4 regions of the Paenibacillus spongiae genome follow, and region 4 is predicted to be linked to each of the others. Evidence: riboswitches for the same ligand, from Rfam matches in the RefSeq annotation. Region 4 holds a riboswitch; each other region holds the start of a gene.
What was found. A riboswitch is a leader RNA that binds a small molecule or an ion and turns the genes downstream of it on or off. The one in region 4 is predicted to bind cyclic di-AMP.
Positions count from the first base shown of each region.

Region 1: linked by a shared signal. The riboswitch ahead of L1F29_RS07720 (3D domain-containing protein) and the one ahead of L1F29_RS04695 (C40 family peptidase) in region 4 are both predicted to bind cyclic di-AMP.
Region 2: linked by a shared signal. The riboswitch ahead of L1F29_RS00140 (resuscitation-promoting factor) and the one ahead of L1F29_RS04695 (C40 family peptidase) in region 4 are both predicted to bind cyclic di-AMP.
Region 3: linked by a shared signal. The riboswitch ahead of L1F29_RS17100 (C40 family peptidase) and the one ahead of L1F29_RS04695 (C40 family peptidase) in region 4 are both predicted to bind cyclic di-AMP.

Region 1 is NZ_CP091430.1:1,681,235-1,688,726, forward strand. Features, by position in the region: gene L1F29_RS07695 (hypothetical protein) at 1-224, opposite strand, end outside; gene L1F29_RS07700 (hypothetical protein) at 221-1,114, opposite strand; gene L1F29_RS07705 (hypothetical protein) at 1,388-1,768, shown strand; gene L1F29_RS07710 (TetR/AcrR family transcriptional regulator) at 1,867-2,499, shown strand; gene L1F29_RS07715 (mannose-1-phosphate guanylyltransferase) at 2,625-3,662, opposite strand; cyclic di-AMP (ydaO/yuaA leader) riboswitch at 3,823-4,087, shown strand; gene L1F29_RS07720 (3D domain-containing protein) at 4,175-4,831, shown strand; gene L1F29_RS07725 (polysaccharide deacetylase family protein) at 4,955-5,914, opposite strand; gene L1F29_RS07730 (alpha/beta fold hydrolase) at 6,104-7,066, shown strand; gene L1F29_RS07735 (SGNH/GDSL hydrolase family protein) at 7,091-7,492, shown strand, end outside.
Region 2 is NZ_CP091430.1:24,977-32,468, forward strand. Features, by position in the region: gene rsmI (16S rRNA (cytidine(1402)-2'-O)-methyltransferase) at 1-187, shown strand, start outside; gene L1F29_RS00125 (AbrB/MazE/SpoVT family DNA-binding domain-containing protein) at 314-568, opposite strand; gene L1F29_RS00130 (HD domain-containing protein) at 901-2,211, shown strand; gene L1F29_RS00135 (TatD family hydrolase) at 2,232-2,999, shown strand; cyclic di-AMP (ydaO/yuaA leader) riboswitch at 3,184-3,390, shown strand; gene L1F29_RS00140 (resuscitation-promoting factor) at 3,616-4,764, shown strand; gene rnmV (ribonuclease M5) at 4,878-5,447, shown strand; gene rsmA (16S rRNA (adenine(1518)-N(6)/adenine(1519)-N(6))-dimethyltransferase RsmA) at 5,444-6,319, shown strand; gene yabG (sporulation peptidase YabG) at 6,517-7,398, shown strand.
Region 3 is NZ_CP091430.1:3,729,417-3,736,908, reverse strand. Features, by position in the region: gene L1F29_RS17105 (D-alanyl-D-alanine carboxypeptidase family protein) at 1-412, opposite strand, end outside; gene L1F29_RS17100 (C40 family peptidase) at 752-1,225, opposite strand; cyclic di-AMP (ydaO/yuaA leader) riboswitch at 1,227-1,360, opposite strand; gene L1F29_RS17095 (DUF3105 domain-containing protein) at 1,617-2,183, shown strand; gene L1F29_RS17090 (zinc dependent phospholipase C family protein) at 2,405-3,058, shown strand; gene L1F29_RS17085 (glycoside hydrolase family 32 protein) at 3,225-4,649, opposite strand; gene L1F29_RS17080 (MutS-related protein) at 4,891-6,531, opposite strand; gene L1F29_RS17075 (hypothetical protein) at 6,524-6,862, opposite strand; gene L1F29_RS17070 (sensor histidine kinase) at 7,088-7,492, shown strand, end outside.
Region 4 is NZ_CP091430.1:1,078,085-1,085,576, forward strand. Features, by position in the region: gene L1F29_RS04680 (general stress protein) at 1-1, shown strand, start outside; gene ligD (non-homologous end-joining DNA ligase) at 359-1,258, opposite strand; gene L1F29_RS04690 (ATP-dependent DNA ligase) at 1,337-2,275, opposite strand; cyclic di-AMP (ydaO/yuaA leader) riboswitch at 2,504-2,638, shown strand; gene L1F29_RS04695 (C40 family peptidase) at 2,640-3,113, shown strand; gene L1F29_RS04700 (BlaI/MecI/CopY family transcriptional regulator) at 3,393-3,815, shown strand; gene L1F29_RS04705 (M56 family metallopeptidase) at 3,794-4,660, shown strand; gene L1F29_RS04710 (cytochrome c biogenesis CcdA family protein) at 4,818-5,531, shown strand; gene L1F29_RS04715 (urease accessory protein UreH domain-containing protein) at 5,545-6,288, shown strand; gene L1F29_RS04720 (TraX family protein) at 6,313-6,945, shown strand; gene L1F29_RS04725 (multicopper oxidase family protein) at 6,998-7,492, opposite strand, start outside.

The DNA.
Region 1 (7,492 bases), 600 kb from region 4:
TCGGTGGACGGCATGAATATACCAATCAGCGACATGATCCCAAGAATGACGGCTGTGACCATAACGACACCTCTCCATCTGTCCTTCGCCATCAATTTGGAAGCGCCGATCGAAACAAGGAGATAGCCGATGAAATCCGGGAGCAGGTCAAATACGACGATGCGAATATCAATAATGACCAGCAGCAGTCCCCAAGCCATCTGTTTCCACTCTCTGCCCATCATCGTTCCTGCCTCCTTGCATTCCTCGTCATCTCTCGAATATCGTCCTCGGACGGGTAAGGATCGTACTGGATATGCACGGCGGTCCGGAATGCGCGGCCGTTCTTCTCCATGCCTTCGACCCAGAGCAGAATCTTATAGTAATTCAGCGCTTCTTCTGCGCGATCGTCCCCTTGGTTGAAGTTAAACCGGTAGCTGATCTTGATCGTCGTGCCCTTCGGAAGCTCCATCGGAAGGCGCAGCTCTTGCCAAGGAACGCCTTCATTTGCACCGGCTTCCGGTTGCGGGATCTTCGGGTCCGCAGGGGATGTTACAGCTATATCGATCTTGAGCCAATCGGGCAATGAAGCCGCAAGCTCACTCTCGATTGTCGTGAGGGTGACGGGCTCGGCAACGCGAAGCACGGAATAGCCCAAATTATCCGAGGATCCCATGGAGCTGCTGTGTTCGACCGGTGAATGAGGCGTAAAGGTCTTGCCGCTGTAACGAATTTCGCCAATATCGACCTCATCCGCCTTTGTTCCGTCGCGATAATATACCTTCGCTTTCGTAATTGCTTTGCCAGGTTGACGGAGAATATCAAGCGTTGGTTTGTCGATGGAGAGCAGGAATTTCTTGTTAATCTGATAGCGGTATTGCTGATCGTTCTGGGCGTTCTCGATGCGATACAGCTCGAAGCCGGGAAACTCCAGCGTGCTTATGCGTTTGCCGCCATTGGCATTTTCCAGATAAGACAGCTCGACCTGCTGCCCCTCATAGTCGCCAAGCTCAATATATTGTTGGAAGAAAACAGGTTTATCCACCTGCTGACGTTCATAATAAATCCCGTTTCCGATCCAGCCTGCGAGGATCACTGCAATAACGAGAATCAGCGGGAGACTTCGTCTGCTCAAGGTAACCTCCTGTAGAAGTGCAAATTTTATCCTTTATCGCATCCCCCTATCTTACCTTGAACGCTATGATTTGGAAACCCATGGTCCCGTTTCATTTACGCCCTCTTGGCAGAAGGACGAGCGGCAATAGGGCTCCGGATAAAAGCGGTTTGGGAGGGGAAAAGGCGAATTCGCCAAGAAAAGCTGCCCTACCGGCAAGACTGCCGGTCGCATAGATTAATAGAAATAAATGGTAAATAGAAATAATAGATAGAGTAAGGCAGGGGATGGACAATGGGGAAGGAAGCCGTATTCGAGCTGAAACAAAGTCAAATTAGGCCAGTTATTGCCCCATCCTTCGAATTACCGCTGGCGGTCCTCCTTCTTCCTGCCATTCAGGAGGGAGGACAAATCGATATCACGATCGAGGTCGGCTGGGTGAAACCGTCGCTTGCCGATTCGGGCGAACTGGAGCTCGTGCTGCGCCGCGGTACGGTAGTCGGGCCGGAATTGCTCCGATCCCTCGAGATATGCCAAACACAAGCAATATCAAGCCTTGTGCACACGGTGCCAGTTGGCGGCGGAATAGAGGAACCTTTAGTTCTAACGATCCGATCCCTTAATTCCAAAGCGATTGTTACCGGTCCGATCAGGATGAAGGCATCCGTCCGCTGATGGTTTGGCAGAGGCACTTGACCTTTTAGTAACCAGTGGTTATTATATTGCCATCGGTTACTAAAAGCTATTAGAGGAAATGAGGCTGTGTTCGTCCAATGACTACCACCCGCAAGAAACAGACGGAAGAAATGAAAGCCGCCGTCCGCAGCGCCGCTGCCGCGTTATTTGCCGAACGGGGCTATCAGTCCGTAACGATGCGTGAAATCGCCAAGGCAGCAGGCTGCTCTCACACTGCGATCTATATTTATTACAAGAATAAAGAGGACCTTCTGCAGCAAATTGCCATCCCGTCGCTGTTGGAGCTGGAGCAGCGGATGCTGGACAAGCTGGAAGGCCGTGAGGCTGATCCGATGAATGTCTTGACGGGGATTTGCAAGGAATACGTTACGTTCTGCTTGACCAATGGAAGCTTCTACACGGTGCTGTTCGCAGGTTCCGTGCGTGTCGACGAGGAAGATCCGGAGCTTGCGGTCAACCGTATCCGCAACCAGCTGTTCGGCCATCTGGACAGGGCTCTTCATCTTGCGCTTGCGGACCGCACCCAAGATAATGGACCGGAGGCTATGATCAATCGCACGCGGGCACTGTTCTTCATGGTTCAGGGCTATGTGTCCACGTATACCGATCATGTAGAGCCAATAGAGGCTATAATGGAGCGGACACTTCCTTATCTGGATCAAGGAATTCGAACGCTGGTAGAGGGAATGATCGCACAAATCCACAATTGAGCAGTTGAACAATAACGGCCGTTGAAGCCCTTCACGCTTCACGGCCTTACGTTGTTCATGAAACGTACAGCCAGCCCAATGCCTGCTGCTAACGGGCGATAGATCCCTCGTGTCTTCAGAAGATGTTACTCGCCCCGGATATGCGTCAGCCATGTCTTGAGCTTGGCTTCCTCCGCCTTCGGACAGACCAACAAACCATGCGGCGTAGAGACGATGATCAAATCATGGACGCCGACGATCAGCGCCTGCCGGTCTGCAAATACGGTATTGCCGGTAGCGTTCGGAAGCACAATGGGCTCCTCGCCATGCCGGATGTTCCCGCTTGAATCCGGGGTTAGGTGGCGTTCGAGCGCAGCCCATGAGCCGATATCGTCCCATCCGCAGCGAACCGGGATGCAGTAAATAGATTGGGCCTGCTCCATAACCGCGTAGTCGATGGAAAGCGCGGGCATCTGCGCATATGCAGCTGCCGCATCGTGCGGATGCGATCTCAGTATGTTCCACAACTGGGGCTGATAACGCTGCAGGCTGCTGGCAATGGTGGAGGGGCGCCATACGAATATGCCGCTATTCCAATATATTCCAGACTCGCGAATCAATTCCGCGGCACGGCCGGCATCCGGCTTCTCAAGAAATTGAACGACGCGGAGTACGCCTTGAGGCATATTCTTTGCCATATCGCTGGACTTATCGAGCGTTCGTAAGTAACCGAAGCCGGTTTCGGGCCGATCCGGTTCGATGCCGAGTGTTACAATCGCATCATCTAGGCAGGCTGCGGCTGCGGCCTGTTCGATAGCCGCCAGGAATGCCCGTTCATCGGAAACATATTGATCCGAGGGGACAAAGACAAGGGGCGAATCGTCGCCCTGATCCAGAAATCTTAATGCGGCAAGAGCCATACATGCTGCAGTATCCTTTTGTTCGGGTTCGATAATGTATTGATTCGGCGGCATGTCGGGGAGCTGCCGGGCGAGCAGAGGCAGGTAACGGTCGGGTACGGCTGCGTACAAGCGGCTTCCTGGCACCAGCTTGAGGAAGCGGGCGGCTGTTTCTTGAATTAAGGTCCGGTCCGAATGGAAAGGCAGAAATTGCTTCGGCATGGATGCGGTGCTCCGCGGCCAGAACCGAGTCCCTCTACCGCCGGCCATGATGACGATATTCACGCTATGAAACACCTCCGGCATAGCTAAAAAAACAGTAGAAGCCCTTAAATATACAGTCAATGTATTCGGAGCTGATCATGCTTCGGAACGGCTTATGTACTTGCATCTGCAGCGATTGGACGAATTTACCGGTAGGATTGCGCGGGAGATATATGGTATTCTCTTACGCGAGCCGAAACTTATCGTACGGGGGACTTTTGGAAACAGCGGTATACGGTTTCCTGACGGCCGTTAATTGTGGAAATTCTCCATGCTTATCAGCCGAAAACTTGTATGAATGCTGCCGTTCTTTTGCGTTCTATCGACGCTTATTGGCAGCAGGAATGCTAGGGGTGAATCGCGAATGCGGCATATACGCGGACGCGAAGGGTTGACTCCTCGACCCGAATCCGACAACTAACCTCGTAGGCCACATGCTTGAACGGATAATAGACTTACATCCGTTCGCGATGACGGAGACGAGCGTCGTGAATGACGGCGCGGATCCGTAAACCGAAGGAGGACGACACGCTTTGAAGAATTGGAATTGGAAGAAAGGCACGGCAGCGGCTGTGCTTGGCTTGACCCTATTTGCCCATGCAGGCGCCGCCAATGCGGCTACGAATCACAAGGCGGCGGACGGCGACACGTTCTGGAAGCTGTCCAAACGTTATGGCGTTACGGTCGATTCGCTCATGAAGGCGAATCCGAAGGTAAATGCGCAGAACATTTATGAAGGCTTGAACATTATCGTTCCAAGCGGCAGCACCATGAAAGCAGCGGCTGCAGCACCTGCGGCAGCGCCCGCCAGCACGATGAAGGCGTCATCCGACAGCGAGCAGCTCAACCTTGGCGGACGGATATTCAATTACACGGATGCCTTCCAGGTAAAAGCGAGCGCATACACATCCGCAGCTTCGGAGAACGGCGGCTGGGGAGCAGTGGACTACTTCGGAAATCCGCTTAAGCTCGGTACGATTGCAGTAGATCCCAAGCGGATTCCGCTAGGCAGCAAGGTTTATGTGACAGGTTACGATTATGACGGCCTGCCGGTAGGCGGCATGATTATGACAGCTACCGACATGGGCGGGGCAATCAAAGGAAACCGGATCGACATCTATGTTCCGCATTCGCAGCAGCAGGCGAGAACGTTCGGCTTCCAATATGTCGATGTCTTTGTTTTGGAATAGCCGTTCATACTCATCCTTCATACATGAAATACGGGCTTCACTCACACATAAAAACGGCGTTCATCCTTGATTCAAGGTGAACGCCGTTTGCTGTATATCACGGTTTTTCCGTTGATGCAGGGGTTATGATGATCGGGCGACAGGACGGTTCAGGAGCTCGGGCAGGGTGACGATTTGATACCCTTTGCTGCGAAGCAGACGGATGAGGCGGGGGAGGGCGTTAATCGTACCCGATAAATCTTGTCCGCCTCCGCCGCCGGCATGCTGCAGGATGATCGATCCGGGCTTCAGCGTTCGTTTAATGTTAATAATAATGCTGCTGCTGTCCAGGCTCTTCCAATCCTCCGAGTCGACATTCCAGTTTACGATAACGAATCCGTTCCGCTTCGCCCATTCAATCTGCTTCGGCAATATTTCGCCATAGGGCGGCCGGATGAGCTTCGGGCTGTAGCCGGCAAGCGGTCGTAGGACGGCATCGGTACGCAAGACCTGCTGCTGGAATTTCTGCATCGATATCTGGGTGAAAACCGGATGATTGTAGGAATGGTTTCCGATCAAATGGCCTTCTCTCCGCATCCGCCGGACGACAGAAGGATGGGCGCGGGCTCTTGAGCCGACCACGAAGAAAGTGGCCCGCACTTTATATTTGGCCAGCACATCGAGAACCTGCGGGGTGTATTTCACATCCGGTACATCGTCGAAGGTAAGCGCGACCTTCCTGACTTTGCGCGGTCCGCCCAAATAGAAGGCGCTCGGGTACATTTTCTGCAGCTGTGCCCAGGATACGGCATGCTGCGCCTGCTTGCTGCGTTTATGCCCTTTTCGGCTGCGGCGCCGATCTGTCTCCGCCGCGCTCTTCTGCTCTGCGTATGTCCCCGCCTGCTTGCTGATGGCTCCCGGAGATGTATTCGGCTTGCTATCTTCGGCGCGTTGGTCCAATTCGTCCGTGACAGAGGGCAGACAAGCTGCCGCGGGCTTTTCCTTCATGGCCGAAATCGTGGGCCGGAAGGTATCGGTATCGAGCACAAGTGTGACGATCGACAGGACTAGCGTCCATTTTCTTATACGGCTTGCTGCTAACATGGCCGGCTATCCCCCTGCTTGCGCGATTTCTATGTACAAACGTCTACTCATTGTCCCACGCACCACTTCCAATCATGCATCTTTCGCCCATCTTGAGGCTGCACAGCTTTTGGGAATTTAACATCTTTACATGGGAGGAAAATGGCCTTAACATGGGGGATGAATCGATTTATCGGAAGGAGCATGAGCATGCCTATTATCGATATGCCGCTTGCGCAATTGCAAGCGTATACGGGAACCAATCCGCGACCTGCCGATTTCGATGACTACTGGGAGCGCGCTCTTGCCGAGATGCGGGGCACAGATCCGCAGATCGAGCTTGTGCCCAGCGCATTTCAGACACCTGCAGCGGAATGCTTCGATCTTTACTTCACCGGTGTGCGCGGTGCCCGCATTCATGTCAAGTATGCGCGTCCTCGCGGAACCCGGGAGCGGCATCCGGCGGTCGTCCAATTTCACGGCTATACGGGCAGCGCGGGGGATTGGAGCGAGCGGCTGGCGTACATATCTCTTGGATTCTCTGTGTTTGCAATGGATTGCCGCGGTCAGGGAGGCCGTTCCGAGGATAGCGGCGGAGTGAAAGGCAATACGCATAACGGGCATATTATCCGCGGCTTGGACGACGAGGAACCGGATAACCTTCTATTCCGTCATATCTTTCTCGATACGGCGCAGCTGGCTGCGATCGCGATGAACATGCAGGAGGTGGATGAGAACCGCGTTTACGCGACAGGCGGCTCACAAGGGGGAGCGCTTACAATCGCGTGCGCGTCTCTGGAGCCCCGCATCCGCAAGGCAGCTGCGTTATATCCGTTCCTGAGCGATTACCGCCGCGTATGGGAGATGGATCTGGCGCGCGATGCTTATGCGGAGCTGCGCACGTACTTCCGCTTCTTCGATCCGCAGCATGAGCGGGAGAATGAAATTTTTACAAGGCTCGGCTATATCGATATTCAGCATCTTGCCGGCCGGATCAAAGGCGACGTCGTGATGGGCGTTGGACTGATGGATACGGTCTGTCCGCCATCGACGCAATTTGCCGCTTACAACAAGATCATGTCGGGGAAGCGTCTGGAAATCTACCCGGATTTCGGACATGAAGGCCTGCCTGGCATGAGCGATAAAATCATCCAATTCTTCTTACAAGAGTAGTTATTAAAGGGAGGCAAACTCATGCTGCAAATTGGCAAGAACGACAAGCTGGTCATGATCGGCGATTCCATTACGGACTGCGAGCGGGCGAGACCGGTAGGCGAGGGCCTGTGGGGCGCGATTGGCAAAGGCTATGTATCCATTGTGGAGGGAATGCTGACGGCAGTCCATCCGGAGCGCAGCATCCGCGTTGTTAATATGGGCAGCAGCGGGAATACCGTCAAGGACTTGAAGAACCGCTGGCAGACCGATGTCCTGGATTTGAAGCCGGACTGGCTGTCGGTCATGATCGGGACCAATGATGTGTGGAGACAATTTGATCACCCTCTCCAGACCGAGATCCACGTGAAGCTGGAGGAATATGAGCAGACGCTGGAAGAGCTTGTCGTCCGCACCAAGCCGCTGCTGAAAGGTCTTGTTCTCATG
Region 2 (7,492 bases), 1.1 Mb from region 4:
TGATGGAACCGTAACCGGAGAGGGGCAAGAGGAGGAGGATCGGCCCTGGTGGAAGGGACTGGAGCTGTCGGAGCATGTTAGCCGTTACGAGGAGCAAACCGGCGATCGGAGAGAGGCGATCAAAAAAGCGGCTCAAGATCTAGGACTGCCTAAGCGCGATGTATATAATGAACTAATGCGAAAGTAGGAGGCGGACAAAAAAAAGGGCCTTCCTGAGGGGTTCTTGGCTCAGGAAGGCAGTAAGGAGTATAAAAAAGGTTAGAATTAACAAGTTGATTAATTCTATTATAACTCATAATTCCGAATTTGTCTCTTATTTTGTGACGGGAGTTGGTAATTCGGTCAAACAAACGTTGCAAACGATTTTTCCTTTGAAATATGTAACGTTCTCTGCATTGCCGCAGAAGATACAAGCAGGCTCGTATTTCTTCAACATGATCCGTTCACCATCTACATATATCTCAAGCGCGTCCTTCTCGCCAATACCGAGCGTACGGCGCAGCTCAATTGGGATAACAACACGTCCAAGCTCATCAACTTTCCGAACAATTCCTGTCGATTTCATCATAATCTATCGTGTCCCCTCTCAAAAAGTAATTCGTCATAATTCGACAAAATTCTATCATTTCTTTTCTCTATAGTACCAACGTTTACCAAAATAGTCAATACCGAATTGGACCGGAGTAGGCTCTTATTTGCTAAAATCGCTATAGAGATAAGGTTATTAAGCTATACTTATCGTACAACATCAGAATTCATTTTGGAAATAAAATTACGACATTGTTCGACATTAAATCTAAAATTGTGTCGAAAATTTGTCTAAAGCTTCTTGTTAAGGGTTAAAACCCCTATTGGTATTATGTTGTAATAACGGGTTACTAGAGTAGGGAGGGATCACCCATGTATGCGAAGATGCGTCCGCTGGCAGAAGAGAAAGTGTTTAAGGATCCGGTTCACAAGTATATCTACGTTCAAGACGAAACGGTATGGAACCTTATTAATACCAGAGAATTCCAACGACTTCGGCGCATACGCCAGCTGGGCACCTCCTATCTGACGTTCCATGGCGCCGAGCACAGCCGGTTCTCCCATTCGCTTGGCGTATATGAAATTACACGGAAAATCATCTCGCAGTTCGAGCGCGGCGGGTACTCCGATTGGCCTAGAAACGAGAAGTTGGTTTCCCTATGCGCGGCTCTCCTTCATGATGTCGGACACGGTCCGTTCTCGCATTCCATCGAGGAGGTATTCGAAACCCATCACGAGGAATGGACATGTCGTATATTATTAGAAGAAACGGAAATCAACGACGTGCTCCGAAGGGTCGATCCGTCCTTTCCGGAGCAGGTTTCAGCCGTTATTTGCAAGACCTATGAGCGTCCCATCGTCATGAGTCTGGTCTCGAGTCAGATGGACGCCGACCGCATGGATTATCTCCTGCGCGACGCTTATTTTACAGGGGTCAATTATGGCACATTCGATCTGGAGCGCATTCTCCGTGTGCTTCGTCCCCACCAGGATCAAATCGTCGTCAAGGAGAGCGGCATGCATGCCGTTGAAGATTACTTGATGTCCCGTTACCAGATGTATTGGCAGGTTTATTTTCACCCGGTTACCCGCAGCTCGGAAATTATTCTCAGGCAAATTTTCCGCAGAGCCAAAGAGCTCTATGGGAGCAGCTACAGCTTCGCTTGGATGATTGATCCGCTTGAACATTTGCTTCAGGGCACAATAGATGTGGAAGGGTATTTATCGCTTGATGAAGCGCTTGTCCAGACGGCATTCGTCCAATGGCAGAAGGAAGCGGATCCGGTTCTGTCCGACTTGTGTCAGCGGTTCTTAAACCGTAAACTATATAAGTATGTCACCATGGATGAAGCGAATGAAACGTTGTGGCGGCAAATACGCGACGAATTTCATTCTGCCGGGCTCCACCCGGAATATCACCTTGAAATCGACTTCCCGCTGGATTTGCCATACGATGTTTATCAGCCGGGAGCAGCCGTATCGGAGAAAGACGAAAAACCGCCGATTTTGCTTCTCGACCAGGAGGAGCGTTTGTCAGAGATATCGGCAAAATCCGATATAATTCGATCCATTACCGGCCTTCACCGCGGGAAATATCACCTCTATTTCCCGATGGAGAAAGTGCGTGAGAAGGCGGCGTATTTCTCGCAAGCCGTGCGTGATGTATTTGGCTTTTACTTGTAGAAAGGGGTTTGTCTTCATTGATGTTAATCGACACTCACACCCACTTGGATTCCTATAAATTCGACGCTGACCGCGCAGAAGTCATCGAAAGGGCGCGGGCTGCCGGAATCGAAAAATTAATCAATATCGGGTTCAACCGCGAAACGATTCCGACTACGATGGAATTAGCGGAACGTTATGATTTTATTTACGCCGTTGTCGGGTGGCATCCCGTGGACAGCATCGAGATGCTTCCTGGGGATTTGGATTGGATCGCCTCGCTCTGCGATCATCCGAAGGTTGTGGCGATCGGGGAAATAGGCCTCGATTATCACTGGGATACGTCGCCGAAGGATATCCAGCAGCGGGTATTCCGGCAGCAGATCGAGCTGGCCAAGCAGAAGAAGCTGCCGATCGTCATTCATAACCGCGACGCTCATGAGGATGTCGTCCGTATCCTGAAAGAAGAGCGGGCACAAGAGGTTGGCGGCGTGATGCACTGTTACTCCGGCAGCTGGGAAACGGCCAAGCAATGCCTGGACATGAACTTCTATATTTCGTTCGGAGGACCGGTCACATTCCAGAATGCGCGTGTCCCGAAAGAGGTGCTCGCCCGGGTGCCGCTGGACCGTCTTCTCATCGAAACGGACTCCCCATATTTGGCTCCGCATCCATATCGCGGAAAGCGAAATGAATCGGCTTACGTGCGGCTGGTTGCCGAGGCTGCAGCGGAAATAACAGGCAAATCTTTGGAACAAATTTCCAAAATCACGACTGAGAATGCATTAAGATGTTTTAACATTGGGTGAAAAGAGCTCTGAGAGCAAGGATTTGGGACCAATCCCACGAAAAAACTAATTTTCAATCAAGAAATCGCCAGTTTTTCGCGAGTTTATCCTTAAAATTCGTTAAAATCGTCATTAATCGCTTCTTTACAATTTGGAGCAAAAGACGGTATCATTCATCTCAGAGCTTTTGAAACATTGTATTCCTTTTCCAATATCGCTTAATCTCCAGTATGGAGAGCGGGGGAACCAAGAGCGTACGCTGAATCGAATTTTTGGCGTGTGCCTGTTGAATTCTTCTTGGGGTGAATTTATGCAGCGGTACTTTAGTTTTGTAAAGTGCCGAAGTGCGAATAGGGCGACTCTCTTGCCCGAACCCGACAGCTAACCTCGTAAGCGCAAATAGAGAGATCAACCTCGTGCATCCATTCCATGCTACCTGTATTTTGGGGAAGCCACGAAACAGATCCTCTGTCGTCGGCTTCTTTTTATTTTTGAATAATGCGTAAACTGACGACATAGGGTGTATACATGGAGGTGGGCATGAGGAAGAGCGTGTGTGCACGCTAAATCTAACTAGTCGCGTCAAATTTAATCATGCATAATTCGACGGCGGGGCTATGTAAGGAGGACCGATGAAGTGGGCCAACTCCAGCTTAAGGACACCCATGGGAAACGATCATCCAGCATGTCTTTCGCATTGCGATGGAAGCATGAGAACTTGCGTTTAATTATTCTAAGCGCTATGATCTCAATCGCTATGACTTTCATGTTTCTGGTGTTGTTGTACGGGACGGCTGACAAGCGCGTATCCGTAGTAGTTAACGGACAGGAAAACATTGTTTCAACCAAGCAATGGGTCCTTCAACGCCTACTGGATGAACAAGCCATCACGATTGGACCGAACGATAAAGTGTCCATGCCTCTGAATGGAGGCGTAAAGGACGGCGACCGTATTGTTATTGATCATGCGGTACCGCTCCAAGTGAAGGCTGACGGCAAGGTAAGAACGTTGTACACGACAGAAAAAACAGTTAGGGAAGCGATCGATCAAGCTAATATATCGGTTCGCAATCAAGATAAGGTACTTCCTGCCATGGATACGGCGGTCCAGCCGAACATGTCCGTTACGGTCGTGAGGATCGATAAGCACCTCTCACAGAATTCCTACACGGTGCCGTTCACGGTCGTCAAGAAGGAAGACCCGAATTTGCCGCAAGGCAAACAAAAGTTAATGCAGGTGGGCAAAGAAGGTACCGTTGTGAAGCGTTATGAGAAGGTGTTTGCGGACGGGAAAATGGTGTCGCATACGCTTGTATCGAAGATGACGCAAGCGACGGCCATCAATCAAGTCGTGGCAGTCGGAACGAAGAAAGAAGAGCCGAAGGTTACGGTGTTGTCCGCGAAGGCGCCGTCTGTGGCGACAATGACGAAGAAGGGCGTCACGTTTAAGCCCAAGAAAGTCTTAAAGAATGTAACGTTAACGGCTTATTCGGCAGGCGTCGAGTCTACCGGTAAGAGTAAAGGGCATCCACAGTACGGCATTACGGCTTCCGGCGCACGCGTCAAGGAAGGACGTACCATTGCCGTCGATCCGAAGGTCATTCCGATCGGCTGGTGGGTGTATATCGAAGGTATCGGTTTCCGCCGTGCGGAAGATACAGGCGGCGCGATCAAAGGCAATAAGATCGACGTTTATTTCGACAGCGAGAAATATGCGGATCGCTTCGGTCGGAAGAAGGGCTATACGGTATACGTACTGGGGCCGAAGAAACCGGAATCGATCTGATATTAGCGGCTGTGATTAATTATTATCGTATTTCAAAAGGAAATATGCCATCATAAAGGAGAGGCGACGCCTCTTCTTTTTGTATGTTTGTCTAGAGGGGATGAAGGAACGGCATGATCAAGGAAATCATCGTCGTAGAGGGCAAGGACGATACGGTTGCCATTAAGCGGGCGCTTGAAGCGGAGACGATCGAGACAGGCGGTTCTGCGGTCGGTGAAGACGTGCTCCGAAGAGTGGCGCTTGCCCAGCAGCGCAGAGGGGTTATTATCTTTACGGATCCGGATCATGCAGGCGAACGAATCCGTAAAATTGTCGCGCAGCGGGTTCCAGGCTGCAAGCATGCGTTTCTTCCGCAGGAAGAAGCGCTCTATAAGGGCGATATCGGGGTAGAGAATGCATCGCCTGAAGCAATAAGACGGGCGCTTGCGAATGTACGGACGGAAGTCGCAGAGGAACAAGCGGATACGGCGCCGGAGATTACGTGGGATGACTTGATGAAGGCCGGACTGCTGGTAAATGCCCAAGCGTCGGAGCGCAGGCTCAGAATGGGCAACTTACTCGGGATCGGTTATGCGAACGGGAAACAGTTCTATAAGCGCTGCACCATGTTCCGGATAACGCGTGAAGAATTCGAGCAGGCGTTAGCGCGTATGGAGCAGGAGAACGGGGGAAGCGAATCATGACGCAGGCAGACGTAGCGACACCGAAACGAACACGGGATATTATTGCGAAATACGGCTTTTCGTTTAAGAAGAGTCTGGGACAAAATTTCTTGATCGATCAAAATATATTGCGAAATATTGTAGATGCCGCGGAGCTGGACAAGACGAAGGGCGCACTGGAGATCGGTCCGGGCATCGGGGCGCTTACGCAGCGGCTCTCGGAGACTGCAGGACGCGTAACCGCCGTAGAAATCGATCAGCGGCTCATTCCGATTCTGCAGGATGTCTTCGCGGAGACCGATAATGTCCACATCGAGCATGGCGATGTGCTCAAGCTGGAACTTCGCGAACTGATGGAACGGCAGTTTGCAGGGCTTGCCGGCGTGAGCGTCGTGGCTAACCTGCCGTATTACGTCACGACGCCGATTCTGATGAAGCTGCTGGAGGAGAAGCTGCCGCTTGAGAATATCGTCGTCATGATTCAGAAGGAAGTAGCGGAGCGGATGGCGGCGAAGCCAGGCGGCAAGGAGTACGGAAGCCTTAGCGTAGCCGTACAGTACTACTGCGTGCCTGAGCTGGTCTGCGTCGTGCCGCATACCGTGTTTATCCCGCAGCCGAATGTAGACTCCGCGGTAATTAAGCTGACGCTTCGGGACAAGCCTCCCGTCGAGGTGGCAAACGAGGATCATTTCTTCCGTACGGTTCAGGCGAGCTTCGCTCAGCGGCGGAAGACGATTGCGAATAATTTGTCAGCCTTCATCGGCAAAGCGAACCGCGATAAGGTGGTTCCCCTGCTTGAGGGCTGTGGAATCGATCCGTCCCGCCGCGGAGAGACGCTGTCGATCGCAGAGTTCGCTGTCATCAGCGACGCGCTGCAGCAAGCAGGCTTCTAAGGCCGGGCAAGGCACCTATAAGAGCCAATCTCCGAATACAAGGGGATTGGCTCTATTTTTCGTTAGAACGTATGCCCCTCATTGGGTTGCACATGATATTGGCGGCAAGAGAAAACCCCTTCTTAGGGTTTTGGGCTTGCGGAAGGGCACCAACAGCCCTATATGCCCATAGGATAAGACGAAGAGGTGATTTGCCCATGAAGCAGGGGGACCTGGTCGTCCGCAAATCGTATGGCGGGGACGTGCTATTCCGTATTGCAACCATGAACCAACAATTCGCTACCCTAAAAGGCACGGACTACCGGCTGCTTGCTGACGCGCCGATTCCCGACTTGTCTATTGTGCGCGATCCCGAATTTACGGGGGCGGCCAAGCAAGTGAGAATCAAAGTAAATGAATCGATGCGGCGGATGCAGGAGCAGCGGCAGCAGCAGATGCAGAAGGGCGAGGAGGAGCTTAGGCGTGCATTGAATCAAGGGGCGCCTTACTTCGAAGTGCCTGGCAAAGTGCTGCATTTGGACGGAGACGCCAACTATTTGAAAAAAAGCATGCAGCTGTACACGCAGATGAGAGTACCTGCTCACGGCATTTATGCCCATGAATCGCAAATGCCCGATCTCGTGTACCGTCTGCTGCCGCAAATAAAACCGGATATCGTAGTCATAACCGGACATGATGGTGTTTTGAAGAGCCGTGAACCGAATGATTTGTACAGTTTGGCCAGCTACAAGAACTCGCAGAACTTCGTTAATGCGGTACGGGTCGCCCGTGACTATGAGAAGAACCGTGATGGGCTCATTGTGGTGGCCGGCGCCTGCCAGTCGCACTTTGAAGCGCTCCTGCAGTCAGGCTCTAATTTTGCCAGCTCGCCGGGGCGCGTATTGATTCATGCTCTGGATCCCGTCTATATTGCCATTAAAGCGAGCTACACGCCCATTAGGGACACCATTAACCTGTCGGACGTCATTAACGGTACGATCAGCGGTATCGATGGGATGGGCGGTATCGAGACATTAGGCAAGTATCGGGTCGGCCTGCCCAAGCCCAAAACGCTCACAAGTGTGAAGCCAACTGTTTAATATGCGGCAAAATTATTGAATTATGCATAATTCGCGCAAAATTAGTTATTTGTGTGTTGACAATTTGTTTACTTCGCTGTTATAATATAAAATT
Region 3 (7,492 bases), 2.7 Mb from region 4:
TTGATCCATCTATATGCTCGGCTATAGCTGTGGCAGCATCATTACCTGAATTCATCATTAGAGCGTAGATCAAATTAATCATGCTCTGCTGCTCCCCTTCACTTAAATAAACTCTTGTTCCGTCTTCATATCTGGCTTCCTTCGAAACCGTAACCCGATCATATGGCTTTGCTGTTTCTAACGCGATAATACCGGTTACAATCTTGGTAATACTTGCTGGATACAAAACATCGGTTTCATTTTTTTTCAACAAAACACTCCCCGTCTTTGCATCGATCAATACAGCGGCTTGTGCATGAATATCGGGCTGCAAGATTCCTTCTTCGGCTTTTGTTGAGATGGGATGCACGGCAAAGAAAGACAACAAAACCATGTATGGAATGAAAGACAGCTTTTTATTAGATCCGAGCATCGTAATAGACCTCCAATCGATTGAATAGGAAGACTTATTTGTCTTGCTTTATCCAACTACTTGTCGTAGTATTTTTTTGAATCACCATTATAGGAGGTGAGCAAAATATGAAAATCTTTCAACGCTTTGCTATTTGTGGCACACTATTACTCATTGTTTTACTGACAAGCGGATGCAACACAGAATCCGATGACAAGAATAACAATTCGAATAAGATGAATAACATGAACCATGAACAAATGGATATGAATAATAATGAGAAGGAATAATTAGTGCGCAGCCGGTTGAAAGGATAAGCCCGCGATATTCGCGGGCTTATCCTTTAACAATACGAACCGTCTAGTGCTTTTCAGTCGTCATACTATCATAGACCTCTTCGGACACAACACGACGGGCAGTAACATATCTTTTCTCGTAATAGGATTCCGATAAGGCGCTTATTCGGACCCCTTTACTACTGGAAGAATGTGCGAACTTCCCGTTTCCGACGTATATACCGGCATGCGAGATTCCTTTCCCATCCGTATTAAAGAAAACAAGATCGCCGGGACGGAGCTTATCCTTGTCCACATATTCTCCGGCATTCGCTTGTGTCTTAGACGTTCTCGGAAGCTTAACGTCGAATGTTTTGAATATATGCAGGATAAAACCCGAACAATCGAATCCATCTGTAGTCGTACCGCCCCATTTGTATGGTGTACCCACGACCTCATTGACGGATGCGGTCAGCTGCGGCTGATCTGCAAATACACTTCCGGCGCCCGATGTGAATACGGCTAGCGCCCCTACTATTGATATAACTGTTTTCTTCAAAATGTTCTCCCTTCGGTGCCTACGAGGTTAGCTGAAGGTTCGGTAGAAGGTTCCCTATAATTCCTTACCATTGGAATTAATTCACCCAACGTGGTTCCCCCGTTTTTCTCACAGAAAATTCGGCAAAGTTTGTTTTTAAACTACACAAGGTAGTATAATTCTTTCTTTCTCGTCGATCTCCTCCCTTGCAAAAATTAGAATCCTTTCATTTTATTAAGGATACCAGAAGGACAGCATATATCCGCCCCTCTTTGGTTATATATCGTTCATCTTATTGCTAGTTCTGAACAGCAAACCGAAAAATCTCTTGTGCTGTTATATCCGTAGATGATACGATTTCATAAAAAGAACTACGTATCGTAATTTTAATGGAAAGGAGCATGCGAAGCTATTGAACCAAACCAAATCTAACAAACAGCAATCCAAACAAGCCCGAGCTGAAATGCGCCGGGAACAGGCGAAACGTAAAAAAATGATAAAAAGGGTAGGCTTGTTTGGAGGCCTATTCGTGCTCTTAACCCTTATCATTATCGCCTTTGCATTCCGTCCACCGTCACCAGGAGAGAAAGTAACCATTATGTCCGATCAATCTCATATTCCCGATGTGACTTCACCGCATAAACCGTACAATTCCGATCCGCCTACCAGTGGCCAGCATGTTGCTTCCACTGCACCTTGGGGAGTCCATAAAGATCCGTTACCCAAGGAGCTGCTCGTGCATAACCTTGAAGATGGCGATATTGTCATCTATTACAATAACCAATTGGACTCCTCCTCTATTGCCGAATTGGAATCGATTGCAGAGCATTATAAGGAAGGCGTGATTGTAAATCCATATCCGGAAATGAAAAATAAGATCACATTAACAGGATGGGGACGCATTGACCGGCTTGAAACTGTCGAAAAAGACTCCATAACCAAGTTTATTCAAGCATATAGAGGAAAAAATCATCATTGAAAGCACTCGTATTTCTCAGGAATGCTGCCCATTTGCTCAATCGATGAGTGTGACGTGAGAAGGATCCGCCGCGTCGGATCCTTCTGCTGTATTAGTGCTATCGTTACTATTAGATCCATGATCTATGGAGGGATTATCTGCTTAATCTCGAATAACACAAGGAACGGATTAACCTAACGGTCAGGATACTTTAAGGAAATTATTGAAGGGTGAGGGGAATTATGGGTTCAAGAATCATGCACTTGATTATAGCCAATCGAATTGCAGAGTGTCTGTCGATAGAAGATAGAACACTATTTTTACTTGGAAGCATTGCTCCAGATGCCGTATCGACTAAAGACTCATCGCATTTCTTTAAAGGTGCATTACAAGATTATTCAAGAAGCATTGATTATAAAGGATTTTTACATAAATATCGTTCGCAAGTAGAAAGTCAATATATACTAGGATACTTTACACATTTGATCGCTGATGATATCTGGCTGAAAGGTTTTAATCTTTCTTGGTTGAAAAACAGAATGGAAGCTAATCATGAATTATATCATTTATACCATAATGATTTCCGATTACTGAATGGAAAATTATTAGAATACTATTGTATGACAGATGAATTGAGAAAAACGCTCAGTTATCTACCTACATTCTTTAATTTGCAAGAAGTTACGTCCGAAGATGTTGAAAACTTCATCCCATATGTATTAGGCGATATGAATTACGATAAGGAAGTTATTAATGAAAAGCTTAATGTTTTTACGTTTGATCAGATTGTTGGTTATATAGAGACATCAGTTGACATGGGGTTACTGAATATGAAACAGGCGGCCATCCTGTACCGGATGCCTTCTGCTCGTGAATGGTCAGTCGCCCATCCTTAGGTTGGAGAGTGCCGTGACAAGTTACGAAGGGATATAGAGAAGTAAAATCTTCACGATCGAAGAAAGATAGTTCATTATTCAACGAAGATTAGGCTGCCGACATGGATCGGCAGCCTTGGGTCCGTCTGAACCATTAACGTAAACAACTTGGCTGATATTTATGGAGTCAGTCGCTTTGTGCGCTCAATAACTTTACATGACTAAATTGAGCTTCTCCATCCGTAACAAAAACGCCCCATTTTCCACGCTGATGATTATACATCCTAGTACTCAATGCAACTTGATCATCCAGGTATATTTCGCAAATCGAATCTTCAATAATGACTTTTAGTTCATAAGGTGTATCCGGGATGAGCGTGATGGGGCGCTCAAGTTCAACAATATGAGGCATGTCCCCTCTTCTCGGCCAACAATCGAAGACGATTCGATTGCGATCCGGTTCCAGTCGAATATAGTAACCGTTCTCCAAGTCCTCACTGAACCTTAGCATCATCCCACAGCTCCGTGTGTTTTCCGCGAAGGTAACGGTGGCAGTAAGTTTACAGCAGGATGGAAGTTCATCCGTCATTGCACATGAGAAAGAATCCAATGCAGCACTCTTTAATGTATTCCCAGCAATATCCCATTTGCCAATTCCCGGCGCAAGTTGGACAGGCAATTCCTGTTTAAAGACTTTATCGAGTTGTTCAGGTATTTTCACCTGCAGCGTACCGTCTATATGCTGAATTAATTCATGAACGACCAAATTTCCTCCCCATTGCCATTGACCTTCATCTTTCTCTTCCGTCTTCGTTGGATTCCATCCGAAAACATAACGCCTGCTGCCATCGCTGAACGTCTTGGCCGCGTAGTACGCTCTTCCGTCAAAAGCATCATCGGCAGGCGCTATCCACGGTCCATTAAGCGATTTACTCATCCTGTAGTGGGTAACCCATTTATCGCTGAAAGTTGAAAATACGAGGTACCACCAGTCCCCTATGCGGAACAGATCCGGGCACTCATGAGTGAAATATAAATGAGGAGCCCAGAATGGTTCGCGAACTTCCCAATGCTTGAGATCCTTCGATGCACACAGCGCCGTGCAGCCCCGTCTTCTGGAGGGTCCCTCTTTCAATCGAGCAGCCAATAGCATCCAATACTCTTCGGCCTCTTCGTTCCAGAATACAAACGGGTCCCTCCAATCGTCTTTTTCGTACATCTCGGGAGGTGCGAAGAAAGTGTCCTCCTCAATCTTGCTCCAATGAAGCAGGTCGTCGCTCACGGCATGCATGACTGCTTGCATCGGCTTTCCTTGTGATTGGAGATGATGATTGTGACCCGTATAAAAGATATGATATTGTCCTCCCGCTTCGATGACGCATCCCGTAAAGATAAATAAATCCTGTTCATCCTTGCTCCCTCTCGGGATTACTTCTCCATGTTCCTCAAATTGTACAAAATCATCCGTACTGATCAGATACCAAGGCGTTCCTTCCCCATATTTCTCATGATTCCGCCAATCTAACAAATAAAACAGTTGAAAGCGTCCATCCTTATAGAACGGAATGAAATCTCCAGTCCAGCCAACTTGCGGTTTGTAAAATAAACTCATGTGATATTCCCCTCTCTTGGTTTTTTATTCAGGTTTTCGAACGCATCCATCACTTTAGTCGTTGTGAACACATTCGCGATGCCCTCTTCTTCCCGGAAATATGGAGAAACATTTGAAGGAATGCTTCAAGAAAATAAATTCGATACTGACCACATAATTCCTCTTGGAGATAAGATTACCAAACAAACTCCTGACACATGAAATAGTCACACTTTGATCCGTTGTATCCCGTCCGCTGTGTTTAACTTCCTCTCATCACGCACACGAGCTGTTCGTATGTTACGCCATACTTGCGTGCAATGTCGAGTGCATAGCTGTTCCCCTGCGGGCGGGCGCGCCGGATGACATAACTTCGCTGCCCAGAGCTCGCGTCCATCTCGGCGGTGAGCGTATCGATACGACTACCTCCTTCGACTGGCACAGCGTTGAGCTTATCAACGCTGTCCGCAAGTTCGTGCAGATGCGTTGCAAAAATAACGCGGCAGCCCGCCACACGCAGCGCTAGCAGCACCTCGCCGGCTATCGCGGCAGCCTCGGATGCGCTCGTGCTAGAAAAGGTCTCATCCAGCAGCAGCAGGCTGCTGCGGGTCATTTTACCGAACAAATCTCTCAATCGGCTGCATTCCTCACCGAAGCGTCCCTTCATTTGGAGATCCGCATCAACGCTCTGCGCATGCACGAGTACATGATCCACCGGATGGATCTTAGCCGCGTAAGCCGGGACAAATAGCCCCAGCTGGTACAACAGCTGCGCAATGCCTACCGATTGCATGAAGACGGTCTTGCCGCCCTGATTAGGCCCAGTTAATATATAGATGCGCCCATTCTCATCGAATGTCACGTTATTCTTCACGACAGCAGCGGCACCATTAGGCTGCTCCCCCGCGACCCGGCCCGCCACGACCGGATGATAAAGTCCGTCAGCTACAAACGCTGATCCGTCCGTTTCGGCGGCCTGCGGCTTGCATAGCGGCAGCCCTTTCGCAGCCAGCCGTTTCATCCAGGAGACGCCGCTAAGCAAGAAGCGGATTTCCGGCGCAATGACCGCTAGAAAACGGGAAGTGGAGGCCGCGTACATTTTCATACAGCTGCGCCACTCTCGTGTGGACCCTTTCAGTATCGCGTTCAACGCACTGTTGACCGCTCCATTCAACGCCTGCGTCTGTTCGGCGCTCTTCCCTCTTCCTATTGCCATAAGCGGTGCCAAGCAACGAAATCCGTCATCTTTCGTATCCAGCCGCAGCCAGCGATCGATGAGGTTGCCGGAGCGATAAGGCTGATCATTCACAGCAATAATACCCGCTTCATAAGGAGCGAGCTGCGGATCGAGATTGATACCGACCGTGATGCTCTTAATATTACGAACGCTTAGCGACAGCTTGCGCGTCTCCTCCTGCAGCGATTGGAAAGTTCGGCTTTCGTATCGGGAGACAATTTCTTGAGACAGATTCCGAATCCCAATCGAAGCAGGCTGCAGCTTGCTCATTCCCTTATACAATCGTTCGACGCATGACAAATACAGCTCAATCTCCGAAATGGCATACAACGAGGTGGCCGTATCATCGTCCGCCCAGCGATCTCGCTGCTGCAAATCCCGCAAATCTTCAAAAGCAGGAAGAAGCTCCTCCAGCAGTTGAAACAGCTCCTCTTGCCGAAACAAGTCCTCCACGATATCAAGCCGGTAAGCGATTACACGATCATCCGCGGTAAAATACGTCAGCGGATGCGGTTGTTTGGTCCGGTATCCCCCTGGCCCATTGCCGATCTCATGAAATAAAGCTTCCAGTCCGAGGCCAACAAGCTCGGATTGAACAGATGCTGTAGAATTGGTCGGTTCGGCAGTCGATCCGTTCGGGTAAAGCAGGCTAAACAGCTCATTCATAACTGAACCCTCCTATTTCAAAGAGAAGCAGCATCCATTCGCGGAGCAGAGGGGCCGCGCATATTGACAGAACGAACGCCAGTGCCGCCAGCAGCCACAGCACTAATCGGGAATAACCATACTGCCTCCATATTTGGGAGAGCGGAATATAGCGATAGAATACTGTAGCGACGAAAGTCGGAATCGTTACAAACATAAGCACGTTGACCGAGAGTGCCGTTAACAGGAGCAGGATACAAAATTGCCATAATGCCTCACGTAAGAGCAGCCACCTTGGCGGGTTGATGAGCATAAGATGCTCCGGCAAATATAGCTTCGAACGGCAGATCATGCCTCCCCCTCCACCCGAACCATGATATTCCAAATGTAGCATAAATTAATCATACTTGAAACCTTTCTCCAATCCGTTCAGTTGTTCAATACTAATACAGTTTGGGATTTTTACGACTGGGAATAAGTCGCTTTCTGTGCTAGGTAATTAGCCAAACATTTCGAATTATTATTGTGAATAAAATAAAAGACGGTAAGGTAACACCGGCAAAGGAGGAGCGGCAAATTGACCATAAGAATCGGAATCGTTATATTTACTTGGGTATTAGCCTTTCTTGTCTACCGAAATAATAAAAACAACCCGTTTTCACGTTGGGTCAGCTTGGTTATATTTACCGCCGGCTGCACAACCTTCGCGACCTGTTTACAATTATATCTAGTCACTTTTTTGAAAATAAAAGTTCCGCTGTGGCACGGACTGCTTTCTTTCCTGCATATCTTAATCGCTGGATCTACTTATTTTTGCATCTATTTTTTCCCCTATGCGGTTCTTATGAGTTGTATCGTATTTAGCGGAATGTTCCATTCTATTGTCATTAATATCTTGAAGCTTGTATTATTGACGCCTATTATTCCTTTATCACTTTCAAACCAAGTCAAAATTTATCCCATCATCGAGTACAACTTTGAA
Region 4 (7,492 bases):
GCAGCGGGAACATGGCACTGCGCATACCAGCTCTATAAGGGCGGCCTCGCATTTGTGCGCAGAGCTTACGGACATAGGTTGCGTGATTGGAAGCATTCGCGCCGTATTCTGTGGACTGCGGACATGAGTTCCGTTATTGGCTACAGACGAAACCGGACATTGATGCTCATATAACGGCTTTCATGTCCGCAGGCACGCACAGAAGCCGCGTGAAATCTGAAATAACGGAACCATTGTCCGTCCGCACATATGTCGGTCGCTTGCAACGTTGACAGCATGAAAGCAGGAAGAAAGAGGACAGCCGTTCGTCAAGCGGCTGTCCTCTTCGTATTCGTAAGCCTCTTATGCCGATCCCGATTTAACGCCCTTTATTGTCGATAAAGGATAGAATCGGGCGAAGCGACTGGGGTGCCGTGCGGTCGATAAGGTCGCCTTCCCGATGCAAACGGCTCATAATGTTAAGCAGGTTATAGTCGGTTATGGCTGCATTGCGCCTAACCTCTTCCCAGAAGAGAGGCGTAGAGACAGTAGCACCGATACGCGCTCTCGGTGAGTAGGGGGCGACGATCGTTTTTCCCTGATAGTGCTGCAAATAGTCGATGTAGATCAAGTCCCCGCGGTTTTTCTTCAGTCTCTCGATCGTGAATAGCCCCGGATGCTTATCCGACAAGTATTTGCCCACGAACTCGCCGATCCGCCGCAGCTCATCGAAGGTCAGGTCGGGAATGAGCGGCACGATCACTTGGACGCCGGTGGCTCCCGACGTCTTGGGAACGGATTGAATGCCCAGCGAGTGCAGCAGATCGCCCACCAGCGACGCCGCTTCCATAATACGAGGTTCTTCCTCGAGGGAAGGATCCAGATCCAGCACCCATTCGGTTGGATGGGCGGGATCGCTTATCCGGTCGAACGAAGCATGAAACTCCAACGAGGCGAGATTGCCCAGCCATAATAGCGTCGGCAGTGAATCCGGCTTTACATAGGAAATATTGTCATGCTCCGAAACGTGAACAAAATCCGGTGCGGGCTGCGGACAGTTCTTCTGATAGAACGATTTGCCGTGCACGCCGTCCGGAAACCGGATCGTAGTCAAATAACGGTCCTGGCAGTGCTTCATCAGCCAAGGGGAAAGCGCGGTCAGCTGCTGCAGGAAGATGGCTTTCGTAATGCCCATTTCGGGCCAGAGAAGCTTGTTCGGGTTGCTGATGACCAGTTCCTGTCCTTCAACGACGATGGTGCCCTTCACGCTCCGGCTCATGGCAGATCCTCCTTCGGCAGCCGCATTACCTTCTCCCGATTCTGGCTGGCCGGCAATGACGGGGAAGGGGGAAGTGAATTAACTAAACGTGCATTCTTGTGGGGGAACATCCAAGAAAGCTTGAATCGTCGGCTGTCGCAGCGTTTTATTGGAAGTCCATTCCATATAGTTTATTTTGACCGTCAGCCGCGGTTCTATCCATATAGCGTCTTTGTAACGTTCCGGCTTGTTTGCGAAAGGCATGGAACGAACCGTCATTGTCGTTATCAGCTGCGTCAATGTCCGCCAGTCATTCATCGTTAATTTTCCTGAACCGGCATGCCCGATGTACCAGAAGCGTCCTGCGTCATCATACAGGCCCAATAGCAACGCATTAACAATGCCATCCCGTAAGGTTACGCCGCCGACAACCGCGATTAGATCCTGAACATTTTTTTTCTTCATCCAGCGCTTGTCTTTGCCGTCGATGGAATAGGTGCTGTTCAGATCCTTGATCACAATGCCTTCAAGCCTATGCTGCTCTGCAACCCGGTATAGACCGGCAATGTCGCTATAGCTTGGAACGACCTGCACCTGCACATTCGGACGAATAATGCTGCTCAGCAGCGTTTGGCGGTCCCGAAGCTTCTTGTCCTTAACCCATACGCCGTTAAGATAAATCAAATCAAAGATCATGTATGTAATGGGAACAGTACCTTTCTGCTCTTGAATCCGCTGCGCGCTTCTTAAGCTGTCCCGTTTCATGACCTCATGAAAGGAAGGGCTGCCATTCTCGAAAGCGATCACTTCACCGTCAAGAATGAAAGAGTCTGCGCTGCAATAGGACTCGGCCTGCAGCAATTCGGGATACTGCAATGTTCGTTCATTCAGCCTTCGGTTAAATAGCTTCGTACGTTCGCCGTCAAAATAACTTAATATTCGGACGCCATCCCATTTAATTTGGGCCGTCCATTGATCTCCCTTGGGAAATTCACTTGCAGCAACAGGTTCAAAAGGAATGATAGGTTCCAGCTTCATCATTGCATTCTCCTAATGAAGGACTTCTTACAAGTGTAGACAAGGAAAGCTGTTAAAATACCGGACAAGCTGACGAAAAGCCGGCTTCAACATGCTGCGCATTCATGAAACTAAACTATTCGGTTCGGGCCTGCAGAAGACCAATATGGAGAAAATGATAAGATTCTAATTTTTGAGAGGAAGGAAAATGATGAGAAAAAAAGAATAATACTACACGATGTAATATAAAAAGGAGCTTTGCCGAATTTTCTGTGTGAAAAGCGGGGGAACCACTTTGGTGAATTAATTCCAGCTATCCAAGGAATTATAGGGAACCTTCAACCGAGCCATCAGCTAACCTCGTAGGCATCGAAGGGAGAACAAGTTGAAGAAGACGATTATAGCGATAGTAGGGGCGCTGGCCGTATTCACATCGGGCGCCGGCAGTGTATATGCAGATCAGCCGAAGCTGACCGCATCCGTCAATGAAGTCGTAGGTACGCCATACAAATGGGGAGGTACGACGACGGACGGCTTCGATTGCTCGGGCTTCATCCTGCACATTTTCAAACAGTTCGATGTGAAGCTTCCGAGAACGTCGAAGACCCAGGCGAATACCGGAGAAAAGGTGGAGAAGGACGATCTCCGTCCCGGCGATCTCGTTTTCTTCAATACGGATGGCAAAGGAATCTCGCATGCGGGCATCTACGTCGGAGACGGGAATTTTGCCCATTCTTCCAGCAGCAAAGGGGTGCGCATAAGCGGGCTGTCGGATTCCTATTATAAGAAAAGATATGTCACGGCCCGCCGTGTCGTATCGGAACAAGTCTATAAAAGCATGATGAATAGTATCCATTAAACTGCAGGTCGGGATAGGTTTGGATCCGCAACAAAGACGGACGCTGGTGCAGCAGCGTCCGGAATAAGAAACGCGGCTGGACAGGTTGAGGGCTGTCCAGCCGCGTTTCATGCATGTTAAAGGCTCAGGCGGGCAACTTCGTGCTCAGCCCCATCCTGTCTCATGGAATTTCACATGTATATTGACGTAAGATACGGACAACAACTACAATTCGTTGTATACATGCGAGCGAAGATACTCAATCTGTGACATATCGAAGCAGGAATAGGGGGGCTGAAAGTGAAGGTTCAGCGGATGAAACTAAGTGAAGAAGGCTTGAACCGTTTCTTCGGGTCGCTTGAAGCCCAAATTATGGAGATCGTATGGGGCCGCGGAGAGGTCACGATCAAGGAAGTCCAGGCATCGCTTGATGAAGAGCTTTCCTTCAATACGGTAATGACGGTATTGAATCGCCTTTCCGATAAAGGACATTTGAAGAAAACGATAACCGGCAAAGGAAGAAATAGATTGAGCTCCTTCCAGCCGGTCCAGAGCAAGGAAGAGTTTATTCAAGAGCAGACACGTGCCGTTACGGAGGGGCTTGTTCACGAGTACGGACCGATCGTTCTGAATCATCTATTCAACGCTGTCGAGCAGGCGGACCCCAAACTGATGGATTTATTGGAGGCCCGACTAGAAGAGTGGAAGCGTGGCAAATCATGAGATTCCAGAAGCATCGCCTCGTATTTGTGAGCATGATGGCCATCAGCGCGTTTGTCTGGCTTCAGATGGCGATCTATCTTCTCCATGAGGTGTTTGGACTCCGGCCCAAATGGAATCTATTGCAATACTGCGTCGCCGCGGTAAGCGAACAGACGGTGCTGAATCAAATCGTGCTAATCGGATTGAATGGCATCATGGCCTACAGCATAGGAATGATCATATGGTTCATCGGTCAGCAGGCTGTCATGGAGAGAAGATGGCTGGCAAGGATGAAGATGAATCGCCATAACCGCTTGTCCAAGCAGTTGAACCGGAAGTACCGCTCGCTCGGCTATGAAATCACGGTAATCCGCCATGATTCCATGCTGGCGCTGACCTTTGGGTTTATCCGGCCGAGAATCCTAGTATCGACCGCGCTGCTCTCCAATTTTACGGAACGTGAAATGGATGCCATTGTACTCCACGAGGTCAGTCATTGCCGCAATTACGATCCTCTCCGGTTGTTATTGGTGAAGATGATGAAGGACAGCTTGCCGTTCATTCCGGTCTTACATCGCATGTCGCATTATATCGAGGTATGGGTAGAGCTGGAGGCGGACCGTTACGCGATTGAACAGATGAAATCGCCGATCGATCTGGCGAACGTGCTGCTGCGGTACTCTCGATTTAGCCAAAGAAGCCTCGTCGGCGTCGGGTTCGCCGATGAAGCGATCAATTACCGCCTGCAGCAGCTGATCGAGCCCAAAAGTAAAATCCGCGTCCCGATCTTGAATATCATTCCGTTATCGATATCCTCGCTCATGATCTTTATCATTAGCAATATTTTTGTAAGCGGCTGCGCATAGCCGCTTTCTTCGCGGTCATTACACTACTTAGTGTAGTTAAATGGCAGGCTGATCTCTCATGCTGAAGGCGGAGCTTCCTGATTACAAAACGGACGGTTTCGGAGGGACTATCGTATCCCAGCCTGTTCCTGCTACTATGAAATAAAGGAGATATCTCATGAATGCTGCTGATCTAACGCTGTGGATCGTATTCGGCGCCGGATTTCTTTCGTTCATTTCGCCTTGCTGTCTGCCGCTCTATCCTTCGTTCCTGTCTTATATTACAGGCGTATCGGTCGAGGATTTGAAGGAAAGCGGCGGCATGGTTCAGAAGCAAGCTTTATTGCATACGGTTTTCTTCATTATCGGGTTTTCCATCATCTTCTTTGCGTTGGGATTATCGGCCAGTCTGGTCGGGGGTCTCTTCTCGGAGAACCAGGACTTAATACGGCAGCTTGGCGGTATTATGGTCGCCGTGTTCGGAATGGTCATGATGGGCATCATTACGCCGAAGCTATTCATGAAAAATATCCGTTTCGAATGGAAACGCAGACCGGTAGGCTATCTGGGATCCGTTCTGGTCGGAATCACCTACGCGGCTGGGTGGACGCCATGCGTCGGGCCTATATTGGCTGCAGTGTTGGCTCTGGGAGTAAGCAATCCGAGCCAAGCGATGATCTATACCGCATCATACACGATCGGTTTTGCCATTCCGTTCTTCATCATGGCCTTCTTCATTGGAAAGATGAAATGGATGCTCAACTATTCGAACCGCATGATGAAGATCGGGGGAGCGTTAATGATCTTGACCGGAGTCTTGCTCTATACCGATAAAATGACGGACATTACGATCTTCTTCATTCAGATTTACGGCGGGTTTACAGGATTCTAGGAGGGGGACGGTTATGTACGCATTCTTAAGCGAGCTCAGCTCCTACTTAAGCGAGCCTTTCCTGGGTGCGACGGAATCCAATATTGCGTTTGTCGCCGCTCTGTTTCTCGGATTTGTCGGAGCGGTAGCTCCCTGTCAAATCTCAGCGAACGCTGCGGCTATCACGTATTTCGGCAATCGTTACGTCCAATTCAAACAATCTTGGCCCGAAATCGCAATGTATCTTCTAGGGAAAATCGTATTGTTCAGCTTGTTCGGCGTTTTGTTCTGGTTATTCGGACAGCAGCTGTCACGGGATTTCATTCCGCTATTTGCATTTGCAAGAAAGCTGCTGGGACCGTTACTTGTGATCATCGGATTATTTTTGCTCGGGTGGCTGCGCCTGCCTTTTCAGCTTGGTGCCCGTGTGACGGGCGCCCTGCATAATGCCGCCGGCCGAGCGGGAGGCAAAGTCGGCGCTTTTGTGATGGGATTTGCCTTCTCGATCGGCTTCTGTCCGACCATGTTCCTGTTGTTCTTCGGTTCGCTAATGCCCTTGGCCATGCAGTCTTCATACGGCAGCGTACTTCCTTCCATATTTGCAATCGGGACGGCAATGCCTTTCTTGTTGTTGGCTGGATTTGCCGCCGGTCTGACGCTGGATCGGATTATAGTGAAGAGAGTGAAGCAGTGGGGGATCCGGATTCAGAAGCTTGCGGGTGCGGCACTTCTGCTGCTCGGCATCAGTGACACGGTTACCTATTGGACCCTATATTGATATTGAGGCGGGAGGGCGGTCGCGATGCTGCATCTGATTGCGCTGGCGACGATGGCTATCGATCATATAGGCATCGTGTTTTTCGGCGATTACGCCATATTCCGGATTATTGGCCGAATCGCATTTCCGCTGTATTGCTGGTTTCTCGTACAAGGTTATCTGCTGACGAAAAATGTAAAAAGGTATTTGCTCCGGCTGTTGGGGCTCGCTTGCCTCTCGCAAATTCCTTATATGCTTGCGCTGCAGCAATGGGAATTAAACGTTATTTTTACGCTGATCATCTCTCTTATATGCTTATATGTACTGGATCTCAGGATAGAGAGTATCTATAAAACGCTTCTTATCATCGGCGCCGCACTCTTCCTGATGGGTGTCCCGATCGATTACGGTCTCTACGGGCTGATGCTGGTGCTCGGATTCCGATACTTGAAGGGGTTTCAAATCATTATCGGCCATACAATTATTAATGTATCTTTCTTATTTGAATATGGCCTGGGATCCAGCATTCAGCTCTACAGCATTCTGGGGACGCTGCTCATCTACATTAGCCAATCCTTCAAAGGGATGAATATGAATCGGGTGCTCAGGTGGATTTACCGCGGGTTTTATCCTGCACATCTGGCATTGATTTATATCCTTCAGGCATGGATGGACTAGACATGAGAAGGGGAACGGAGCATGCTCCGTTCCCCCTCAGCCGTTATAAGGCTTATTCCGGTTTATTGCCGGCCTTCGGATCCGCTACGAAATCGGTTTTGAAATCCGTATATTCCAGCTTCGTCACCATGCCGGCCGAAGCATGATGAAGATCGTGGCAGTGGAACATCCAATTGCCTTCGTTATCCGCTTGGAAGGCGATCACATATTCTTCGCCGGGCTTCAGATTGATCGTATCCTTGATGACCGGCGAGCCTTCCAGCGGCTTGCCGTCTTTGCTCAACACTTGAAAGAAGTGTCCGTGTAGATGCATCGGATGATCGTCGGTCTTGGAATTATTGATGAGGCGGACCTTGACGGTATCGCCTTTCTTGACGTTGAGCTTATCGGTATTCGGAAATGTCTTTCCGTTGATCGTATAGACCGTGCTGCCGCTCTCCTTCTTCGTATTCAAATCCATCGTATATTCCATCGTATACTTCTGATCTAGCGTAAACGCGCTCTTGCCCGATTGACCGTACTTGCTGAGATCTACCGCCGTCAGCTT